Regions from separate parts of the Psychrosphaera ytuae genome, predicted to be linked through region 3. Evidence: predicted binding sites of a transcription regulator. Region 3 holds the regulator's gene; each other region holds the start of a gene.
What was found. Region 3 encodes ArgR, which controls arginine synthesis, uptake and breakdown. Its sites were predicted from a motif close to ANTGAATANNTATTCANT; they were not measured.
Positions count from the first base shown of each region.

Region 1: the regulator ArgR is predicted to act here: its motif matches at 3,390-3,407, upstream of argC (N-acetyl-gamma-glutamyl-phosphate reductase).
Region 2: the regulator ArgR is predicted to act here: its motif matches at 1,671-1,688, upstream of J1N51_RS00885 (citrate synthase).

Region 1 is NZ_CP072110.1:2,427,880-2,435,082, reverse strand. Features, by position in the region: gene J1N51_RS10885 (argininosuccinate synthase) at 1-185, opposite strand, end outside; gene J1N51_RS10880 (ornithine carbamoyltransferase) at 228-1,307, opposite strand; gene argB (acetylglutamate kinase) at 1,449-2,246, opposite strand; gene argC (N-acetyl-gamma-glutamyl-phosphate reductase) at 2,243-3,307, opposite strand; gene argE (acetylornithine deacetylase) at 3,438-4,637, shown strand; gene J1N51_RS10860 (helix-turn-helix domain-containing protein) at 4,842-5,075, shown strand; gene J1N51_RS10855 (co-chaperone GroES) at 5,326-5,616, shown strand; gene groL (chaperonin GroEL) at 5,651-7,203, shown strand, end outside.
Region 2 is NZ_CP072110.1:169,596-176,798, reverse strand. Features, by position in the region: gene sdhA (succinate dehydrogenase flavoprotein subunit) at 1-731, opposite strand, end outside; gene sdhD (succinate dehydrogenase, hydrophobic membrane anchor protein) at 731-1,078, opposite strand; gene sdhC (succinate dehydrogenase, cytochrome b556 subunit) at 1,072-1,446, opposite strand; gene J1N51_RS00885 (citrate synthase) at 1,839-3,125, shown strand; gene J1N51_RS00880 (efflux RND transporter periplasmic adaptor subunit) at 3,369-4,451, shown strand; gene J1N51_RS00875 (efflux RND transporter permease subunit) at 4,474-7,203, shown strand, end outside.
Region 3 is NZ_CP072110.1:1,557,768-1,564,970, reverse strand. Features, by position in the region: gene J1N51_RS06850 (PstS family phosphate ABC transporter substrate-binding protein) at 1-705, opposite strand, end outside; gene J1N51_RS06845 (porin) at 962-1,864, opposite strand; gene J1N51_RS06840 (Dyp-type peroxidase) at 2,377-3,300, shown strand; gene J1N51_RS06835 (SPFH domain-containing protein) at 3,388-4,323, shown strand; gene J1N51_RS06830 (NfeD family protein) at 4,333-4,788, shown strand; gene argR (transcriptional regulator ArgR) at 4,893-5,357, opposite strand; gene mdh (malate dehydrogenase) at 5,503-6,444, shown strand; gene ispB (octaprenyl diphosphate synthase) at 6,537-7,203, opposite strand, start outside.

The DNA.
Region 1 (7,203 bases), 870 kb from region 3:
GAGGCGATAGCTTTGTCTTTTATTCCGATCAGCTCTTCATCGCCTTGACCAACATCGGCACAAAATGCAACAACTTCACAATTGTCGTAGGTTTCTTTAAGCCATGGAATGATGGCAGAGGTATCTAAGCCACCCGAGTAGGCGAGTAATACTTTTTTAAAACTGGTTTTTGATGATAACGCCACGATTAAATCCTTAATAAAATTCTAAATAAATTCTTATGGTTACTACACACTAAGCGGGGTGCTGGAACTCTTAGTCAGCATCGACAATGTCGGCTCCGAGGATGACGGTTCTGTCGCTGTTTGCTTTGTGTAGTTCTGGTCTGAATGGGTTTGGTTAAAAAGTGCTAGCTTGGGTGAAAATATCGAAACTAAAACGGCGCACTGTGCCCACAAACGATTTTCTGCCTGCTGAAAAACAATCGATTTATTCGCATCGTCAAATAACTCAGTGGTAATTTCTTGCTCCAAGTGAGCAGGTTGGCAGTGCATCACTTTGGTTGCACCAGATCTTTGCATGAGCTTATGGTTAACTTGATAAGGCGCAAATTTAGCCATCAAAGTTTTGTATGCGTTTGATTGCGTATCTAACTCGCCCCCCATTGAAATCCAGGTGTCGGTATAAATCACATCTTGTTGACCTTCTTGTCGATTTAGGTACGTCAGATCATGGCTAATCGTCAGTTTTCCCTTGCCATTGCCCGCATTGACTTCTTGATACAAAAACTCTGTTTGCTCGACAATGTGGGGTGCAGGTTCATGTCCTTCCGGGCAGATCAAGGTAAAGTCCATGCCCAGTGTTGCCGCTAGGGTCATTAAAGAATTAGATACGTTGTTGCTGTCACCTACATACGCTAAACGAACTTTCGACAAATCCGGGTAGTACTCCGATAGCGTGACAAAATCCGCCAGTCCCTGACAAGGGTGGTACCAATCACACAAGGCATTGACCACAGGCACTGAGCCTTCGTCAGCTAATTCCAATATGGCCTCGTGTTCAAACACACGTGCAACAATACCATCGACAAAACAAGATAAGTTTTTGGCATAATCTTTAGTCCGCTCGCGTTCGCCTAGCTTTCCGTTTTGTTGACCAAGGTTAATTGCGTGGCCACCGAGCTTTTTGATCCCGACCTCAAAGCTCACCATGGTGCGCAAGGATGGTTTTTCAAATAACATTGCAATGGTTTTGCCCGCCAATACTGAGCTGAACTTTTCGGGTTCTGCTTTGACCGTTTTGGCTAGGTCAATAAAACTGAGTAACTGGCTTTGAGTCAGTTGATGATCCGCGACAAAATGACGCATCTGATGAAGTGTTTGCATAATAAATTCACTTAAATTTGAGTCGCACTAGAGCTCAGCGACATCAAAGAAGACATCACTGGCTACAAAAATAATGTTGAATGAGCCGTTTAAGGTCTCCGTAAAGACAGCGGGCTCATACCTTTAGCCGTGTTGGCTTGGGATAATGCGGGTACCTATGGTTTGGCCAGATAACAAAGTTAAGATTTGCTCTGGCGATTCCCAACTGGCAACCGCGATGGTTCGTCGGAGTTGATTTGCAGCCTGAAACGCTGCGGTTATCTTTATGGTCATGCCACCAGAGATAACGCCGTTACTAATGAGTTGGAGTGCATCCGTTTCGGTTAGGCTTGATAAAAACTGACCATTACCATCCATTACACCGTTAACGTCGGTTAATAAAAGTAACTCACCGTCGAGTAACTTGCAGACTTCAACAGCGGCATCATCTGCGTTGAGGTTAACCAATTCACCGTTATCCAAACATCCAATGGAAGAGATGACGGGTAAAAAACCAGACGCCAACAACAACTTTAGTAAGGTTGAGTCTTGAGCTTCTGGTACGCCAACGTGACCAATATTTAATGGATTCAATTCACAGCGAGTCATCCCTCCATCAAACAGGGAAATGCCAACGGCATTTAATCCGGATTGATGGAATTGACTCACAACTGTTTTGTTAACGTGACCGGCCAGAGCACCGGTGATAATTGGCATATGTTCTTGAGGCGTAATACGTGCGCCATTTTGTTTTTCAGTCACAAACCCAGCTTGGTTGAGCATTTCATCGACCGTCACACCACCGCCGTGAACCAACACCACCGGTAAGCTAGGGTATTCGTGTTTTAAGGTTTTGAGTGTTTCTGCCAGCTTTAATAAAGCACCAGTGCGAGTCAGGATCGCACCTCCAATTTTAATGACGATAGGGCTTATGTTTGTCATGCTAGCGCCACTCCTTTTGGGTCTGTAACGGCCTGCCAGTTGTCAGTAATGAGGCTGAATTCACTTGGCAGCCCCAATGACAAGTTAAAACACTGAACGGCTTGAGAAGCCGCCCCTTTGAGCAAATTATCAATCGCGACACAGACAACCAGTGTTTTAGACAAATCGTCAAACTGCCAATGGAGATCCGCAAATGGCGTAAAGGTCACATCATCAATTTGTGGCCACTGTTTTTTTAATCTAACCAGTGGGGTCTTATCGTACGCATTGGCATACGCCTGAGTGACATCCTGTTCGCTAACGTGCGACTTTAATTGCAATGTCACGGTAGCGAGTAGCCCTCTTTTAAATGGCGCCAAATGAGGATTAAATACAACCGGTGCTCCAGCCTCTTGACTGATCTCAGGTTGATGTCTGTGTTGTAATATTTGGTAAGGCCTTAAGCTCACTTCATTGAAGCTCGTCGCTAGGTTTGCATTTCTTCCTGCCCCACTTACACCACTCGTACCGTTGACCACGATTAATCCGGATTGGTTTAGTTGGCAGTGAGCTAGCGGTTTTAAGGCCAATAGACTAGCGGTGGGGTAACACCCAGGTAGGGCAAAAAGGGTCTGTTCAGTAACATCTTCATGTAGCCATTCCGCTAGGCCATAACAAGCTTCTTTAAGTAACTTGGGATATTGATGCTCAAAACCATAATGATTAATGTATAAATCAGGGCTGTTCAAACGAAATGCGGCCGAGAGATCAAAAACCTTTACACCATGTACTAAAAACTCTCCCGCCCACGTCGCAGCAAACTCATGAGGTGTCGCTAAAAATACCGCGTCTAAATCCACTACCGCCGAGTCGAACCATTGACGCGAAAAAGATTGCAGGGGTACATCACATATCCCCTGCCACCGAGCATGCAACTCGGAGAAAGGTCTCGCGTCGGAATCACTGTGTTCGGATACGACAAGGTCGCGTAATGACACATAGGGGTGACGAGTCAAAAGACCCACCAGCTCAGCTCCTACATAACCACTTGCACCAATTATTGCTACCTTCGACACCGACATTTATATCAATCCACAAAAAACTGAAAAATTATTCAATTAGAAAAATTAGATTATTTATACTAATGATAGAAAAGTAACACCACATGAATTATTATGCAATAAATCAACATAATTATTTTGTTAAAATTTTATGACTTATTCTCAAACACAAAAATCTTTGCCATCGTTCAAACAGGCCATGACTGAACTCATTGCCACACCATCGATCAGCTCTTCGTTAATCAGCTGGGATCAATCCAACAAACCTCTCATAGATACATTGTCTAGCTGGTTCGAGACACTGGGCTTTGAAATTAAAATAGAGCAGGTTGTCAGTCATTGTGATGAAGTGCTTAAGCCCAAATACAATTTACTGGCTAAATTAGGTAACGGCGAAGGTGGCTTACTTCTCTCTGGACATTCAGACACTGTGCCCTACGACGAATTACGTTGGGATACCGATCCGTTTGTCATCAAGGAAGATAACGAACGCTTCTATGGCCTCGGCACCTGTGACATGAAAGGCTTTTTTGCTTTTATCTTGGAAGCATGTAAATCACTTGTCGAATCGAACCAACATAAAAAACTAAAAAAACCACTATATATATTGGCAACTGCCGACGAAGAAACCACCATGGCCGGTGCCCGTTTGTTTGCCGAGCAACAACTTATAAAACCAGACGTGGCTATCATAGGTGAACCGACAGAGCTTCAACCTGTTAATATGCATAAAGGCCATATGTCTCATCGGATTTCGGTCCGTGGCCAATCGGGGCATTCAAGCAAGCCTCACTTAGGCGTCAACGCCATAGAAATCATGGCCGCTGTGATCCGAGAATTACAGCACCTAAAGTCAAACTTAATGCAGTCATTTACTAATCAACAGTTTGAAACCGACTACCCCACTCTCAACTTTGGCGCGATTAAAGGCGGAGACAACGCCAACCGAATTTGTGGAGAGTGTTATTTAGATATTGATATGCGAGCATTGCCTGGATTACAAGACAAAGACTTATTGCTGTTGTTAGAAAATACTTTAAAACCTCTACAGTTAAAACATCCCGAGCGAATCACCGTGGACGCATTGCACTTACCCTGTCCTAGTTTTCAGCAGCTTGATGTCGAACACCAAAACTTCAGTCACGTACTTGAAGAAATTGCTGGAAAGTCCTGTTGTGCCGTAGACTACTGTACGGAGGCCCCTTTTATCCAATCCGTCGGCGCTCAAACGTGGGTATTTGGCCCAGGCTCCATCCATCAAGCGCACCAACCCAATGAGTTTTTGGCATTTGATCAGATCAATCCTACCCAAGACATGCTGACAAAGCTGATCAAAAAAGTTTGTTTGTAAATATTGGCCTTAAAGCAAAAAAAGCGCGTAACAAGTAAAGGACATACCTCAACTCTTCACGCGCTTTTATTTGACCATTTATATTGCTGTTGTTTTAACTAAAGCCCAACAAAAGCAATAACCCCACGATAAAAGATAAATGCGGCTATCGCAACGAAAATATCCCAAAATGGGATATTTGTAGCTCAGGTTTATCGTTGCGCCATGAACCGAATCTGGGATGAAAGACAACAGCGCTTTCGGCAATTCCTCAAAGACATTCGCAAAGAGTCAGGCTTATCTCAAGAAGAACTCGCGAAACGTCTAGACCGACCGCAAAGCTATGTCTCTAAATACGAACGTGGTGAACGCAAACTCGACTTTGTCGAAACTGTCGAAATTTGCGAGGCGCTTGGCCACTACGATATTAAAGAAGTATACGAATACATCAAAAAGTAGTCGGTGTATTGTTACGCCTCGTTATCAGTAACCATACATACTCCGTAAAGCCGCTAAAATTATGCATCTTGTTATAAACGGCGTTCATTCTTGATACCTCTAAAATTATTCCAAAAAATTTTAAAAAAATTTATTCGTCCAGACTTGGATTCTGTGTTCCCACCCCTATATACAAGCACACAAAGATTTTAGTTTGTCACGCACTGTGCGTGGCTCATTATAAACACACATATATCGGAGATAATGACCAATGAGCATTCGTCCTCTACACGACCGCTTAATCGTTAAGCGCAACGAGCAAGAAACCAAATCAGCAGGCGGCATTGTTCTGACTGGATCTGCAGCAGAAAAGTCGACTCGCGGTGAAGTCATTGCAGTTGGTAACGGTCGTATTTTAGAAAACGGTGACGTTCGTCCTTTAGACGTTAAAGTTGGCGACACAGTTATCTTTAGCGAAGGGTACGGCGTCAAAACAGAAAAGCTTGACGGCCAAGAAGTGCTAATCATGTCTGAATCAGACATCTTAGCAATCGTAGAATAATCCCCTTTTACTCGAACAATAGGAATCAAATATCATGGCAGCTAAAGACGTAAAATTTGGTAATGACGCTCGCGTAAAAATGTTAGCGGGTGTGAACATCTTAGCAGACGCAGTTAAAGTCACGTTAGGTCCAAAAGGTCGTAACGTCGTTTTAGATAAATCATTTGGTGGCCCAACGATCACTAAAGACGGTGTATCTGTTGCAAAAGAAATCGAGCTTGAAGACAAGTTTGAAAACATGGGCGCACAGATGGTTAAAGAAGTTGCTTCTAAAGCCAATGATGAAGCCGGTGACGGTACAACTACCGCAACTGTTTTAGCGCAAGCTATTATCAACGAAGGTATCAAAGCAGTTGCCGCTGAGATGAACCCAATGGATCTTAAGCGCGGTATCGACAAAGCGGTTAAAGCGGCAATCGAAGAGCTAAAAGAATTATCTGTACCTTGTGCAGACTCAAAAGCAATTGCTCAAGTAGGCACTATCTCTGCAAACTCTGATGCAGAAATCGGTAACATCATCGCTGAAGCGATGGAACGCGTTGGTCAAGAAGGCGTTATCACAGTTGAAGAAGGCCAAGCACTTGAAACTGAACTTGACGTAGTTGAAGGTATGCAGTTTGACCGCGGTTACCTATCTCCTTACTTCATCACTAACCAAGAAAATGGCACGGTTGAACTAGACAACCCATTCATCTTATTGGTTGATAAAAAAATCTCTAACATCCGTGAATTACTTCCTACGTTAGAAGCTGTTGCAAAAGCGGGTAAACCACTTCTTATCATCGCTGAAGATCTAGAAGGCGAAGCATTAGCAACATTAGTTGTTAACAACATGCGCGGTATCGTTAAAGTTTCTGCAGTAAAAGCTCCTGGTTTTGGTGACCGTCGTAAAGCAATGTTACAAGACATCGCTATCCTTACTGGTGCAACAGTTATCTCAGAAGAGATTGGCATGGAGCTAGAAAAAGCTCAGCTAGAAGACCTAGGTACTGCTAAGCGCGTTGTTATCACTAAAGATGACACAACGGTTATCGACGGTGCCGGTGAGCAAGAAGGCATTGATGGCCGCGTTGCACAAATCAAAGCACAAATCGAAGAGTCAACGTCTGACTACGACAAAGAAAAACTTCAAGAGCGTCTAGCTAAACTATCTGGCGGTGTTGCAGTGATTAAAGTTGGTGCAGCAACAGAAGTTGAAATGAAAGAGAAAAAAGACCGCGTTGACGATGCACTACACGCAACTCGCGCAGCGGTTCAAGAAGGTATCGTTGCAGGTGGTGGTACAGCACTAGTTCGTGTTGCGGCTAAGATTGCTGATCTTAAAGGTGACAACGAAGACCAAACTCACGGTATCAAGATTGCACTTCGTGCGATGGAAGCACCGCTTCGTCAAATCGCGTTCAACTCTGGCGACGAGTCATCAGTAGTTGTTAACAAGGTTAAAGAAGGCGAAGGTAACTTTGGTTACAACGCTGCAAACAGCACCTACGCTGACTTAGTTGAAGAAGGTATCCTAGACCCTACTAAAGTAACCCGTAGTGCACTGCAGTTTGCTGCGTCAGTAGCTGGCCTAATGCTAACTACCGA
Region 2 (7,203 bases), 1.4 Mb from region 3:
GTTGGGTGGAACTGCCACATTTCCATATCTTGAAGAGCAACACCTGCACGAGCCGCCATACCAACACCGTCACCAGTGTTAATGTGTGCGTTGGTAGTAGACGCGAAAATACGACCTGCACCACCTGTTGCTAGCACAGTTGCACGAGCTTTAAAGAAAACAACCTCACCAGACTCGATGTCGATTGCCGTACAACCGATAACAGCACCGTCTTGGTTCTTAACCAGGTCTAATGCGTACCATTCGCTGTATACAGTCGTCTTGTTTTTAACATTTTGTTGGTATAACAAGTGTAAAAGAGCGTGGCCTGTACGGTCAGCTGCTGCAGCGGTACGTGCAGCTTGTTCACCACCAAAGTTCTTAGACTGACCACCGAATGGACGTTGGTAAACTTTACCGTTTTCGAAACGCGAGAAAGGTAAACCTTTGTTCTCCATTTCTAAAATTGCTTCAGGACCTGTTTTACACATGTACTCAATTGCGTCTTGGTCACCGATGTAATCAGAACCTTTAACGGTGTCGTACATGTGGAATTCCCAGTTATCTTCGTGGGCGTTACCTAAGGCAACGGTAATACCACCCTGTGCAGAAACAGTGTGTGAACGAGTTGGGAAAACTTTTGAAATCAAAGCACAAGACTGCCCTGATTCAGCAATTTGCAATGCAGCACGCATACCCGCGCCACCTGCGCCGATTACTACGGCATCAAATTCTTGAACAGATATACTCACTAGACACCCCACAGAATAAATAAGCCAGCTACAACATACGCAAGACCAATAGTATTAAGGATAAAAGTCAATACTGTGCGAGTTGCTGTGTTTTTAACGTAGTCTGTTAGTACTTGCCATAAACCGATACGAGTGTGGACCCAGATACATAATAATGTAATGAAGGTAAAGATTTTCACACCGAGGTTTGCAAACAGACCTGACCAAATTTCGTAGGTCATTTCTGGCGTTGTTAAAAAGACATATAAAATGAAAAACGTGTACGCGGTCATAATCAACGCAGTTGCACGCAACGATACGTAATCTTGTACACCGTCTCGCTTTAAAGAAGCTTGATTGATTACCATATCCATACTCCTGCTAAAATTACTGTTACTAACCAAATAGCGATTGCTAATTTAGCACTAAGGTTACCTGACTGAAGTTCTTCCCAGTGACCCATATCCATAACCATGTGACGTAAACCGCCAATGATGTGATATGAAAGTGCTGCCAGAGTACCAATTGCAACAATTTTACCGAATACACCTTGGATTAGTTCTTTTGCGAACTCAAAGCTTTCAGCAGATTGTAGAGAAATGGCCCATACTACGATTACAAATATGAGTGCGAAGAACATAGCAACACCCGTTATGCGGTGTAGAATCGACGCATTTGCCGTAGCTGGCATTGAGATAGTTGTCAGATCTAGATTTACAGGTCTTTGTTTTTTCACGATTACATGCCTATCAGAGCTGTTGTTTTTTTAGAGTATACCGATGTATTACACCGATGGATTTGTTGAGCTTTAAAATTTCTTTGTTTATTTATGTCCAAGCTCACCAAAGGCTTACTGCATACGTGTGCAGTAGTCGCAGTATATATAGCGATTTGAGATATATCAATTTCTGTTTAAATTTAACGTGTTAAAGTTGACTTTTTGACCACTTCGACACGTATAGTGAATAAAAATTAAACATTTGTGCAATTAAATTGACTTTTTACTCTACTTTAGAGTTACAATGTCGTGATTTTTTAAATGACTTACGCTTACTCTCTTTTATTTTCTTCTATACTGAAGAGCAATAAAAAAGATGAGTCCAACTACTATATATGAGGAGAACATGCATGGCAGATAAAAAGGCCACAGTTCAAGTCACAGGGCAAGAACCATTCGACTTACCAATGATGTCTGGTACAGCTGGTAACGATGTTATCGACGTACGTACTTTAGGTGCGCAAGGCGTATTTACATATGATCCAGGTTTTTTGGCCACTGCTTCATGTCAATCTAAGATCACGTTCATTGACGGTGCTAAAGGTATTCTTTTACACCGTGGCTACCCAATTGAACAATTAGCCAATGAATCATCTTACTTAGAACTTAGCTACCTGCTACTTCACGGTGAACTACCAAGTGCAGAAAAGTTAGCTGAATTCGAAGAAACAATCACACACCACACGATGGTTCACGAAAAAATTGCGACCTTCTTCCAAGGTTTCGTTGTTGACGCACACCCAATGGCAATGCTTTGTGGTGTAACTGGCGCATTATCAAGCTTCTATCACGATGACTTAGATATCACAGATCCAGAGCAACGTAAGCGCAGTGCATATCGCTTAGTAGCGAAGTTGCCTACGATTGCAGCGATGGCGTACAAGTACAGCATCGGTCAACCATTTGTTTACCCTCGCAACAACTTGTCGTACTCAGAAAACTTCTTACACATGATGTTCTCTGTACCAGCAGAAGAGTATAAAGTTAACCCTGTTCTTGCTTCGGCAATGGACAAGATCTTCATGCTTCACGCTGACCACGAGCAAAATGCTTCAACGTCTACAGTTCGTTTAGCTGGTTCTTCAGGTGCTAACCCTTATGCGTGTATCGCAGCTGGTATCGCTTCACTATGGGGCCCAGCGCACGGTGGTGCAAACGAAGCATGTTTAAACATGTTGAAGAAAATTGGTTCTGTTGATCGTATTCCAGAATTTGTTGCACGTGCAAAAGACAAATCTGACCCGTTCCGACTAATGGGCTTCGGTCACCGTGTTTACAAAAACTTCGACCCTCGTGCAAAAGTTATGCGCGACACATGTCACGAAGTTCTAGAAGCACTAAACATTAAAGATCCTCTACTAGATGTTGCTATGGAACTTGAGCGCATCGCTTTAGAAGACCCGTACTTCGTAGAGAAGAAGCTATACCCGAATGTAGACTTCTACTCAGGTATCATTCTTAAAGCTATTGGTATCCCAACAAGCATGTTTACAGTTATCTTCGCGATGTCTCGTACTGTTGGTTGGATTAGCCATTGGGACGAAATGCTTAGCGAAGAAGGCCAAAAAATTGGTCGTCCTCGTCAGCTTTACACAGGTGAAGCACAACGCGATTACGTACCAGCAGACAAGCGCTAATTTTAGCCTTGTACTATTATTAAAGCGGCTTTATAGCCGCTTTTTTTATGCCTGTTAACCAGAAGTTTATTCGTGCTTGCTGCGCTTGATGAAATCGGCCAATTATTAGTGAAAATATTAACTTTTTCGTAATTATTGAAATAGAACCTTTATTGAAATGAAATAAGTTACTGAAAATAAAGTAAATTAATATTGGCATTGGTCTTGCCACTTAAGTAAAAAATTTATAAATGGAATATTAAAATGAAAACTGACCGCTTGCACCCTCTTACCAAAGTGTCTCTTATTGCCCTAACAGTTGTTGGCTTACTCAATATTTCTGGTTGTGAAGAAGCGACCGCTTCCGTTGATAGCGAAAAAAAGCAGGAAGAAGTTATTAAAGTACCTGTTGCCGTTACGAGTTTACAACGTCAAGACATTGCCAACTACTATGCATCTAATGCCACGCTAGAAAGCCCAGCTGAAGCAGACGTGATCAGTAAGGTCCAAGGCTTAATCGAAAAAATATACGCCGAAGAAGGTGATTACGTTCGCAAAGGACAAGTATTAGCCGAATTAGACAGTGACCGGTATCAACTCGTCCTTCAACAGCGCGAAGCCGATTTACGTCAGGTTAAAAGTGAACTTGACCGTATTAACGCAGCTAAAAGTAAGAACCTTGTCAGTGCCGACCAGCTCGAAAAACTCCAATGGCGACTCGAGTCACTTGAGGCTTCTACAGAGCTCGCGCAATTGGATGTTAATGAAACAAAAATAGTCGCACCAATTAGTGGTTTTGTTTCAAAACGCTACGCCAAAGTGGGAAATCTTGTCCACCAGTACCAACACCAAAACCTTTACCATATCGTAGCTCAAGACAAACTTGAGGGCGTGTTGTTCATTCCTGAAAGCCGTTTTAAAGATATTAAATTGGACCAACCGGTTCAGCTCTCGCTTTCAGCCCTAAACAATAAGACCTTTGACGCACGTATCGCACGTATTAGCCCGGTTATCGACGCTAATAACGGAACGTTTAAAGTCGTGGTTCAAGTCGATAATAGTCAAGGTGAGTTAAAGCCAGGTATGTTCGCTGAAGTGAACATTCAATTAGGCTTACACAAAGATGCGCTGGTTGCTCCGTCAAATGCAGTCCTTTCACTCGACAACAACCATATGGTTTATCAAGTTATTGATGGTAAAGCGGTTAAAACCGACATAACCATGGGCTATCAACACCAAGGAATGATTGAAGTTTTGTCAGGTTTAGAAGACAACTCGACATTAATCATTGCGGGCCATAACAATTTAAAAGACAAAGCCGACGTTACTATCGTAGAAAATAACTAATCGTTGAGACAAGGAAAACACTATGAAACTAGTCGAAGTCGCCATTAAACGTCCGGTCACGATTTGGATGTTTGTTTTAGCCGTCATGTTATTTGGTTTAGTCTCGTTAAGCCGACTTGCAGTAAACCTATTACCAGACTTGTCATACCCTACTCTAACAATTCGCACAGATTATGATGGTGCAGCTCCGCAAGAAGTAGAGATGCTGATCAGCAAGCCAATAGAGGAAGCTGTTGGTGTTGTGAAAAATGTTCGTCAGGTTCATTCCATATCTAAAGCTGGTCAATCAGATGTGGTTTTGGAGTTCAATTGGGGAACCGATATGGACATGGCGAGCCTGAACGTGCGAGAAAAGCTCGATATTATTCAGTTACCACTGGATATAAAAAAGCCCGTATTGTTGCGCTTTAACCCGAGTTTAGACCCGATCATGCGATTTGCATTAACGAATAACTCCGAGACTATGAACTTAAAGCAAGTTCGTATATTTGCCGAAGAACAAATTAAACGCAACTTAGAGTCGACTACGGGTGTTGCTTCTGTACAAGTCGGTGGTGGTCTCGAACAAGAGATCCATGTCGAAATCGATCCATTCAAACTCAATCATCACCAAATCACCTTACAGCATGTGCTTAACCGTTTACGCCAGGAAAATATCAATATGGCGGGCGGTCGAGTAAAAGATGTAAGCCAAGATTACTTTGTTAGAACTATCAATCAATTCCAAAATCTCGATGAAATCCGCGATTTAATCATTAAACAAAATCAGCTGAACATAGTCCGATTGTCTGATGTCGCCACTGTGACAGACAGTCACAAAGAGCGCGACTCTATAACTCAGATTAACGGCGAAGAAAGCATCGAAATTGCCCTTTATAAAGAAGGTGATGCAAATAGTGTAAAAGTAAGTCAATTAGTTCAGGCGCAGCTAAAACCTATAAACAAACGTTTGCCTGAGGGCCTAAAATTAACTGCTGTTTATGACCAGGCCCAATTTATCGAGTCGGCCGTTTCCGAAGTTAAAACTGCCGGAGTCATCGGCGGTTTATTGGCGATGTTTGTATTGTTTTTGTTCCTTCGCAACAGCTGGACAACGTTTATCGTTTCGCTTTCTATCCCGGTATCGGTAATCGCAACGTTTAACTTTATGAATGCCAATGGAATCTCACTTAACATAATGAGTTTGGGTGGTATCGCTCTGGCTATAGGTTTGTTAGTAGACAGTGCAATTGTTGTATTGGAAAACATCGCTCGACACAAAGAGCAAGGTGCAGCGCCAAAGCTGGCAGCGTTATTAGGCACCAAAGAAGTTGCGATGGCAGTAACAGCGTCAACGTTAACAACAATGGCTGTGTTTTTTCCACTAGCCTTTGTTGAAGGTATCGCTGGTCAATTATTTAGTGACCAAGCCCTAGCCATTACCTTCGCTCTGTTAGCGTCTCTTATTGTTTCGCTGACACTCATCCCAATGTTGGCCTCACGAGAACGCCGTGAAATGGAATTCAGTCCTGAAGTCGCTCCAAGAGAAAAATCAGGGAAGCCAACTCACAGATTATCCTTGTTCTTTTGGTATCTGACTTGGCCTGTTCGCAAACTCTTTTTGCTTGTCTTCTATTGGCTACCATTATCAATCGTAACAATAGGCAAAGTGGTGGTTCGCGGATTGTTGAAAGCAGCCGGTGTGTTCTTTCAACCTATTGCGTTTGGCTTTAATTGGGGTTACGACAAATTAGCTAACAGTTATAACCGCTTTTTGGCACGAGTCATCAAAACTCCTCTAGCCGTGATTTTTTCAATCACGCTGCTATCGTTAGGTAGTATTCCTTTAGCCAAACAATTAGGCAGTGAGTTATTGCCACCAATGGCACAAGGAGAATTTTATGTCGATATCCTAATGCCGACGGGTACTAAACTCGACGTTACTGAACAAACATTAACTAAGTTATCATCACATATCACTGACCATCCTGCTGTTGAAAAAACCTACAGTGTGATTGGTACGGGATCATTGATGAATGCCTCTCCAGGCCAGAGTGGTGACAATTGGGGCCGCCTAAACGTGGTACTCAACAAAGGTTCGTCAAAGCTTGATGAGCAATCGGTAATTTCTCTATTACGTGAAAAAATGGCCACCATGCCGGGCTTTACGAGTAAAATAGACAGACCCCAATTGTTGACCTTTAAAGCACCAATTCAAGTAATCCTGTCGAGTTATGAGTTAGACACTCTTGCAACCTACAGTGAACGATTAGTAAATCGTTTTAACGAATCAGATTTGTTAACTGACATTAATCCGACCTTAAAATCTGGTAATCCTGAGGTAGCTTTAGATTTTAATCACACTCGCTTAGCACAATTGGGGTTAACGGCAGCAACTGTATCGGACGTTGTTGCCACACAAGTTGGTGGCACAGTCGCGACAAAACTCAGTATAGGTGACCGAAAAGTAGATATTCTTGTTCGTACTGAGGAAGAACATCGAAACTCGGTAAACGCCTTAGGCCAACTAATAATTAATCCAGATGCTAATCAAGCCGTTACACTAGAAGATGTCGCTGACATTACAATTACGACGGGCCCAAGTGAAATTAATCGTTTACAACAAGAGCGCGTTGCCATTATCGACGTTAATGTTCTAACTGATGACCTTTCTACTGCAGTAAAAGAGGTCGAGCAGATTATTGTTCAAAGCAACCTTCCGCTCAACATAACTTGGAGTATCGATGGCCAAAATGAAGATATGGAACGCTCA
Region 3 (7,203 bases):
GCCAGAAGTCTTGTAGCCGATACCAGAGTAGCCAATACCGTTAAGCGATGAAGATACTGACTGAACAACAGAAGCAGAACCAGGCTGTTCATTTACGTTGTTTTTGAAGTCACCCTTACAAAGGCCTTTCTTCTTGAAGTAGCCGTATGTACCAGATACCGAGTTACGACCAAATAACTGAACGTCTTTTGCTGCCCACTCACCAGTTAGACCTAAGTCACCCCAACGGTCTACATCTTTGTCACCACCACACTTACGAGTTGACGAGAAAATTGCATCAACTTCAGAGATTTTAAGACCTTTGATTGGGTTGTCTTTATGAACGAATACCGCTAGTGCATCGATTGCAACAGGAATAGCAGTTGGCTTATAACCGTAGCGCTTTTCGAAAGATTCGATTTCTTTTGACTTCATCGTACGGCTCATTGGACCAAATTGAGAAGTACCTTCTGTTAATGCTGGAGGAGCAGTAGAAGAACCCGCAGCTTGAATTTGGATGTTAACGTTAGGGTAAAAACGTTTAAACTCTTCCGCCCAAAACGTCATCATGTTAGCTAGTGTGTCAGAACCAACTGAAGAAAGGTTACCTGAGATACCACTGGTTTTTTCATACGTTGGGATATCCTTGTCTACTGCAACGGCAGAAGTGCTTACAAGTGATGCTAAGGTTAGGCCTAACGCGCCAACTAGTGCTTTTAGTTTCATTTTATTGCTCCAATAGTTTAAGACTTTTTGTTCAGTGGTTGGGACTGAACTGAAACTTAATTCGTTTTAACTGTGGTCATACTAGGCGATGAATATGACAAGTTTATTACACAAAAACTGTTTTATCCTTTTTTTAGGATCATTATTGTTAACCGTATGATCCTATTTATTTTTAATGTTACAACTAGGTGTTTTAAAACGAAAAAAGCCGCATTTAAGCGGCTTTTTAGAGTGTCTTTTTAAGCTAAGGATCGAATTAGAACTTGTGTTCTAAACCAAGTGCTAAATAGTTTTCGTCTTCAGACATATCCATGTTGTATGTCGTATAGAAACCGAATACTTTGGTATTTTTACCTAGCTTGCGGTCAGCGCCAATTGTAAAGCCATTGTCATCTTCTAGAGACTGGTATTGGCCTTTGAGGTCGTACTTACCTAACTTGTATTGTGCACTAACTAAGAAACCGTCTTTCTCTTCACCTGACTCAACGTTTTCTTGAGTTTGGAACATAAAGCCCAGTTTTACGTCAGATACTTTAGTACCTAGCGTTAAACGAGTTGCATCGTAACCTTTAACTTCGCTGTCGATAGCGATAGCTGCGTAGTACTTACCTTTTTTAAGTGCACCGTCACCGTATGTTAAAGAAAGTGAAGTTGCTGCATCATCAGCGTCTTCGTCAAGGATGTAACTGATGCCACCTTGGAAACCGTTGATGCTTGGCGTTTTATAAGAAATGCTGTCGCTCATTCGGTTTTCACCTTTCCACAACACTTTGATATCGCCCTCTAAATCAGAGAACAAGTCAAATTTGCCCTGTGATTGCTTAAACATAGTGTCGTTGCGACCGATAAGAACCTCACCAAATGCACCTTTTAAACCAACGTACTGGTTACGAGATTTTAAGTTTTTCTCACCAGACTCATCAGATACATCAACTTGTAGTTCGTATTTGTATACAACTTCCAAACCGCCATCTAACTTTTGTGAGCCTTTTACACCTAGACGAGAGTTGTTGCTTTTTAGTTCTGTGATTGACTCAGAGCCATCGTCAGAGCTTTGTACAGTTACGTTAACTTTACCGTAAACAGTAGTGTCAGCCATGACTGGCGCTGCCATTGCTGAAAGAACAGAAGCCGCTACAAGAGTTTTTAACATTTTCATAAGAGTACCTGTATAAGGAAATTGTAATACTAATAATGCCAATTTGGCTTAAACCAAATTGAAGTGGCGTTATTAGACTACATAAATGTTACAAAAATATTTCATTGTGAAATATTTGTGACATTTGTATTTAAGTTGTCGTAATTATTACACTTTTATTTCATTAAAAAAGTGACAATTAAGTCCTTAATACTAATTAATGCATCGTTTATCGAAAAATTTACTGCAGAAAAAAGTGCTGATCCCTGATGCTTTTAAAGTGACTGACTATTGTCATCCACAGTTAAGCTGTCCGTAAATATAGCTTAAGATTCCACAAAGCCAATAAATTAGGGGCTTTGAGAGCACTTTTTTGTAATTTTATTGCCCTAGCGCAAAGTTTGTAATTTTACAGATATCAGCTCTTCGATTTATAACCTCTAAGCACACAATAAATTCGAGCTTTGTTTTTTGTTCACTTTTGGCTAAATCTATTTAAAATAAAAACAAATACGGAATGCGGGTTTTTATAAATGGCGAGAGAGCAGTGGGGAATATGCAGTGAAGCAAATTTGCATGGCTTGCATTTGTTTTTTAATGCCCATGAGGGATATGAGCCTGCGATTCGTGAAGCGTTAAGTCAACTGCCGAAATTATTTGAGCAACTTGGCGATCAGTTTTCAGAAGCAATGTTTAGTGGCGTTGTTGCCATCGGCGCTAATTTTTGGTCTGAGTTGTATCCCAACAACAAGCCTAGCGGCCTAAAGCCGTTCCCTGCTATGCGTCACGAAGACAGACACATGCCAGCCGTACCGGTCGATCTGTTTTTTCAATTGCGATCTGACCGTCAAGATGTCAATTACATTGCCAGTCAAAAACTACACCAACTGTTTGGTGAAATGGTTGAGTTGATTGAGCAGGTTCCTTGTTTTAGATACCTCGATGGCCGTGACTTGACTGGCTTTGTCAAAGGCACTGCTAATGCCAAAGGTCGTAAAAGACGTGAAGTCGCTCTGGTAACAGAACCTGGACCTTTTGTCGGAGGCAGTTATTTACATGTTCAACGTTACCGACATCATCTCAATCGTTGGCAGCGCACTCCAACTGAAGAGCAAGAGCTAATCATTGGCCGTTACATAAAAGATAATGCAAAATTAGCCCCAGAAGACTTACCCGAAACAGCACATACGTTTCGTGCCAGATGCTTTAATCGCGAAGGGGAAGTTATTGAGCTATTGCGTCAGGGTATGCCCTATGGAAATCTAAATACGCAAGGTTTATTGTTTTTATCTTATTGCAAAGAGCCCGACAGTTTTGAAAAGATCTTGGCCAACATGGTGTTTGGTTCGGATGCGGGCAATTATGACCACTTACTAAATTACACGACAGCGGAAACAGGAGCTGCTTTTTTTGCGCCGTCGATAGATTACTTAGAGAATCAAGGAAACCTCGATTAACTCTGATTTATAAGCAACATTTGTAACATCACACTGGAAACAACAGGTCATTTAAAATGACCATATAACTATAAAGAAGGAACTACCATGAGTGAACTACTAAACATGGTGCTGTCATTTGAATTTGCAGCTCTAGTTTTGGTTATCGTGTTACTAAAGTCTTCAATAAAGTTTGTCCCGCAAAACAGGGCTTACGTCATTGAACGATTTGGTAAATTTAATAAAACGATTGAAGCCGGTCTCAACTTCATCGTGCCATTTATCGACGTCGTTGCATACGATCGCTCGTTGAAAGAACAAGCTATTGATGTGCCAGGCCAATCTGCAATTACTAGAGATAATATCTCGTTAATTGTCGATGGCGTGTTGTATTTCCGCGTTTTGGATCCTTACAAAGCCTCTTACGGTGTAGACGACTATGTGTTTGCTGTTATTCAGTTAGCTCAAACTACTATGCGAAGCGAAATCGGTAAGATGGAATTAGACAAAACGTTCGAAGAACGTGATTCTTTGAATACCAATATCGTCTCTTCGATCAATGAAGCCTCTGCGCCATGGGGTGTTCAGGTGTTGCGTTACGAAATCAAAGATATTGTGCCACCATCTTCTGTTATGGAAGCGATGGAGCGCCAGATGAAAGCTGAGCGTGAAAAGCGTGCACAAGTTTTGGAATCAGAAGGTGACCGCCAAGCAGCAATCAATGTTGCAGAAGGTGAAAAACAAGCACAGGTTTTGGCCGCGGAAGCTGAAAAAGCAGAACAAATCTTAAAAGCTGAAGGTGAAGCTCAAGCAATTATGCAAGTCGCCGCTGCACAGGCAGAAGCGTTAGAGCTAGTTGGTAATGTAGCTAAAACTGAGCAAGGTCAAAAAGCGATTCAACTTGATCTTGCAACTAAAGCGATTGAAGCTAAACAAGCCATTGCGAAAGAATCTTCAGTGGTTCTTCTACCAGATGGTTCAACGGATGCATCTAGTGTAGTCGCACAAGCGATGACCATTATTGACACTCTGAATAAGAAGTAGGAGGGCGGTATGTGGATTTTTGATGATACTGCGCAAATCCTAATGGCGATAGGGATACTTATGGCCGTTGTCGATATCGTTATCCTTGGATTTGCGACGTTCTTTTTAACCTTAATTGGCTTGGCGGTGTTAACAACGGGTTTGTTATTAAACTTCGGTATCTTTACTGATACTTGGGCTAATATTTTAATCTCAATTGCGGTTCTTTCTGCATTGTATACTGCGCTGTTATGGAAGCCATTAAGTCGTCTGCAACAAGACAGCAAACCACAAACGGTGAAATCAGATTTGATAGGTCACCAGTTTGTTTTAGAAACCGATGTTACCTCAGTACACCCTGGTATGTATTTGTACTCAGGAGTAAATTGGAAAATCGAAGCGGATTCTGATTTAACGGCGGGTGCTAAAGTCGAAGTGATAGAAGTACAAGTCGGAACAATGAAAGTGGCTCCTGTTACTGAGTAATGACAAAAGGTCATAACTATCAAATGGCTTCAAAAAAACAAAAAGGTCTCAATGTAAATTGAGACCTTTTTATTTCTTTTAAATTAGATTTTATTAGTTATCTATTAAACTGTTTCGAATAGGGCTTTTACATTTTCTAATGTGTGCTCGATTTCGCTAACTTTTAAAGGTGCGATAAAAATCGTGTCATCACCGGCGATGGTACCTAGCACGCCTTCAGCCTTACCAACTGAATCTAACAAACGAGCAATTAATTGAGCCGCACCTGGGCTAGTTTTGATGATGACCATAGCTTCGTTGTGATTAACGTCCAACACCAATTGTCGTAATGGACTCTTTGCCGTTGGCATGCCTAATTCAGCAGGCAAACAGTAAACCATTTCTTGTTTGGCGTTGCGAGTTCGTACCGCACCGAAACGGGTTAACATTCTAGAAACTTTTGACTGACTGACGTTATCAAAACCAAGGGCTTTCAACGCATCTACGATGTCACTTTGTGAACCGAAGCGTTCTTCGTTCAAAATGTCTTTAAATGCTTTGATCAGGGCGTCTTGTTTGTTTTGACTCATTGTATTTTTTCCTTGCCAGTCTTTTAGGCGGAATTTTAAAGCATTTCGCCATATAATACTAATTGCGAATTGAGTTTAGCTGGATAATTGAGTATGGTTGCCGGCAAATTTCACTTCTGAATCATTCTTTAAATTGGAGATTAATATGAAAGTAGCAGTGTTAGGTGCCGCTGGTGGTATCGGTCAGGCTTTATCTTTATTACTAAAAACTCAGTTACCTGCGGGTTCTGAATTATCGCTATATGACGTAGCTCCAGTCGTTCCAGGTGTTGCTGTTGATCTAAGCCACATCCCTACTCAAGTAAAAGTAGAAGGTTTTGGTAAGGACGACCTAGAAAAAGCATTAACGGGTGCTGACATTGTATTAATCCCAGCGGGTGTACCTCGTAAGCCAGGTATGGATCGTTCGGATCTATTCAACATCAACGCAGGTATCGTTAAGACTTTGGTTGAAGGCTGTGCGGACTTCTGTCCAGAAGCATGCATTAGCATCATCACTAACCCTGTTAACACTACAGTTGCAATTGCTGCTGAAACGCTAAAAGCAAAAGGCAAGTACAACCCAGCTAAATTATTCGGTGTTACGACTCTAGACGTAATCCGCGCCGAAACGTTTGTTGCTGAAGCAAAAGGCCTTAACTGTGAAGACATCGTTGTTCCAGTTATCGGTGGTCACAGTGGCACAACTATTCTTCCTCTTCTTTCTCAAGTTGAAGGTGTTGAGTTCACTCAAGAAGAAATCGAAAAACTAACTCACCGTATCCAAAACGCGGGTACTGAAGTTGTTGAAGCAAAAGCTGGTGGCGGTTCTGCAACACTTTCAATGGGTCTAGCGGCTGCGCGTTTCTGCTTGAGCCTAGTTGACGCATTAAACGGTGAAGAAGATGTATTCGAATTCACATACGTTGAAGGTGACGGTTCTGACGCTCGTTTCTTTGCACAACCAGTTCTTTTAGGTAAAGACGGTGTTAAAGAAATCTTTGATTACGGCGAACTAAGCGACTACGAAGCTAAGTGTAAAGCAGAGATGCTTGACGGCCTTCGTGGCGACATCACTTTAGGTGAAGAGTTCGTTAACGGCCAATAATCGTAGGCAGTAAACTAAAAAAGCACCTTAGGGTGCTTTTTTTGTGTCTTCGATTTGATGATTAAAAAGAAGCGAGTTGAGCCAAAGTGTTGTTAGGCCGAGCGATGGACCGCAACGTGAGCAAGACTGATTAGCGCTTGTTTAAATTCATTGTCCGGGATCACGCCCAACGCCTCTATTGCCTTGTCGGCTTCCTTTTCAGCTTGTTGACGTGTGTATTCAAGCGATCCAGTTTGTTTCATGACAGATAAGATATGATCTAAATGATCCATGCCATTGGCATTTTCGATCGCACTGCGGATCAAAGCCGCATTTTCAGGATCCGTATTCCACATAGCATATAGAAGAGGTAATGTCGGTTTGCCTTCGGCTAGGTCATCACCCACGTTTTTACCCATATCATCGGCATCTGATGTGTAATCCATCACATCATCAATTAACTGAAATGCAGTACCTAAGTGCATGCCGTATAATTGCATCGCTTTTTCGGTTTCTTCATTTGATCCTGAAATGATCGCGGCAAGTTGTGTGGCCGCTTCAAATAACCGAGCCGTTTTGCCATAAATCACATCAAAGTAGCTTTTTTCTGTCGTATCAGGATCGTTGCAGTTCATCAACTGCAGAACTTCGCCTTCTGAGATCGTATTTGTTGCATCAGCAAGAATCTTCATCACTCGCATCGAGTCCAACGTAACCATCATTTGGAACGAACGGGTATACAAAAAGTCGCCAACCAAAACACTGGCTTGATTACCAAAA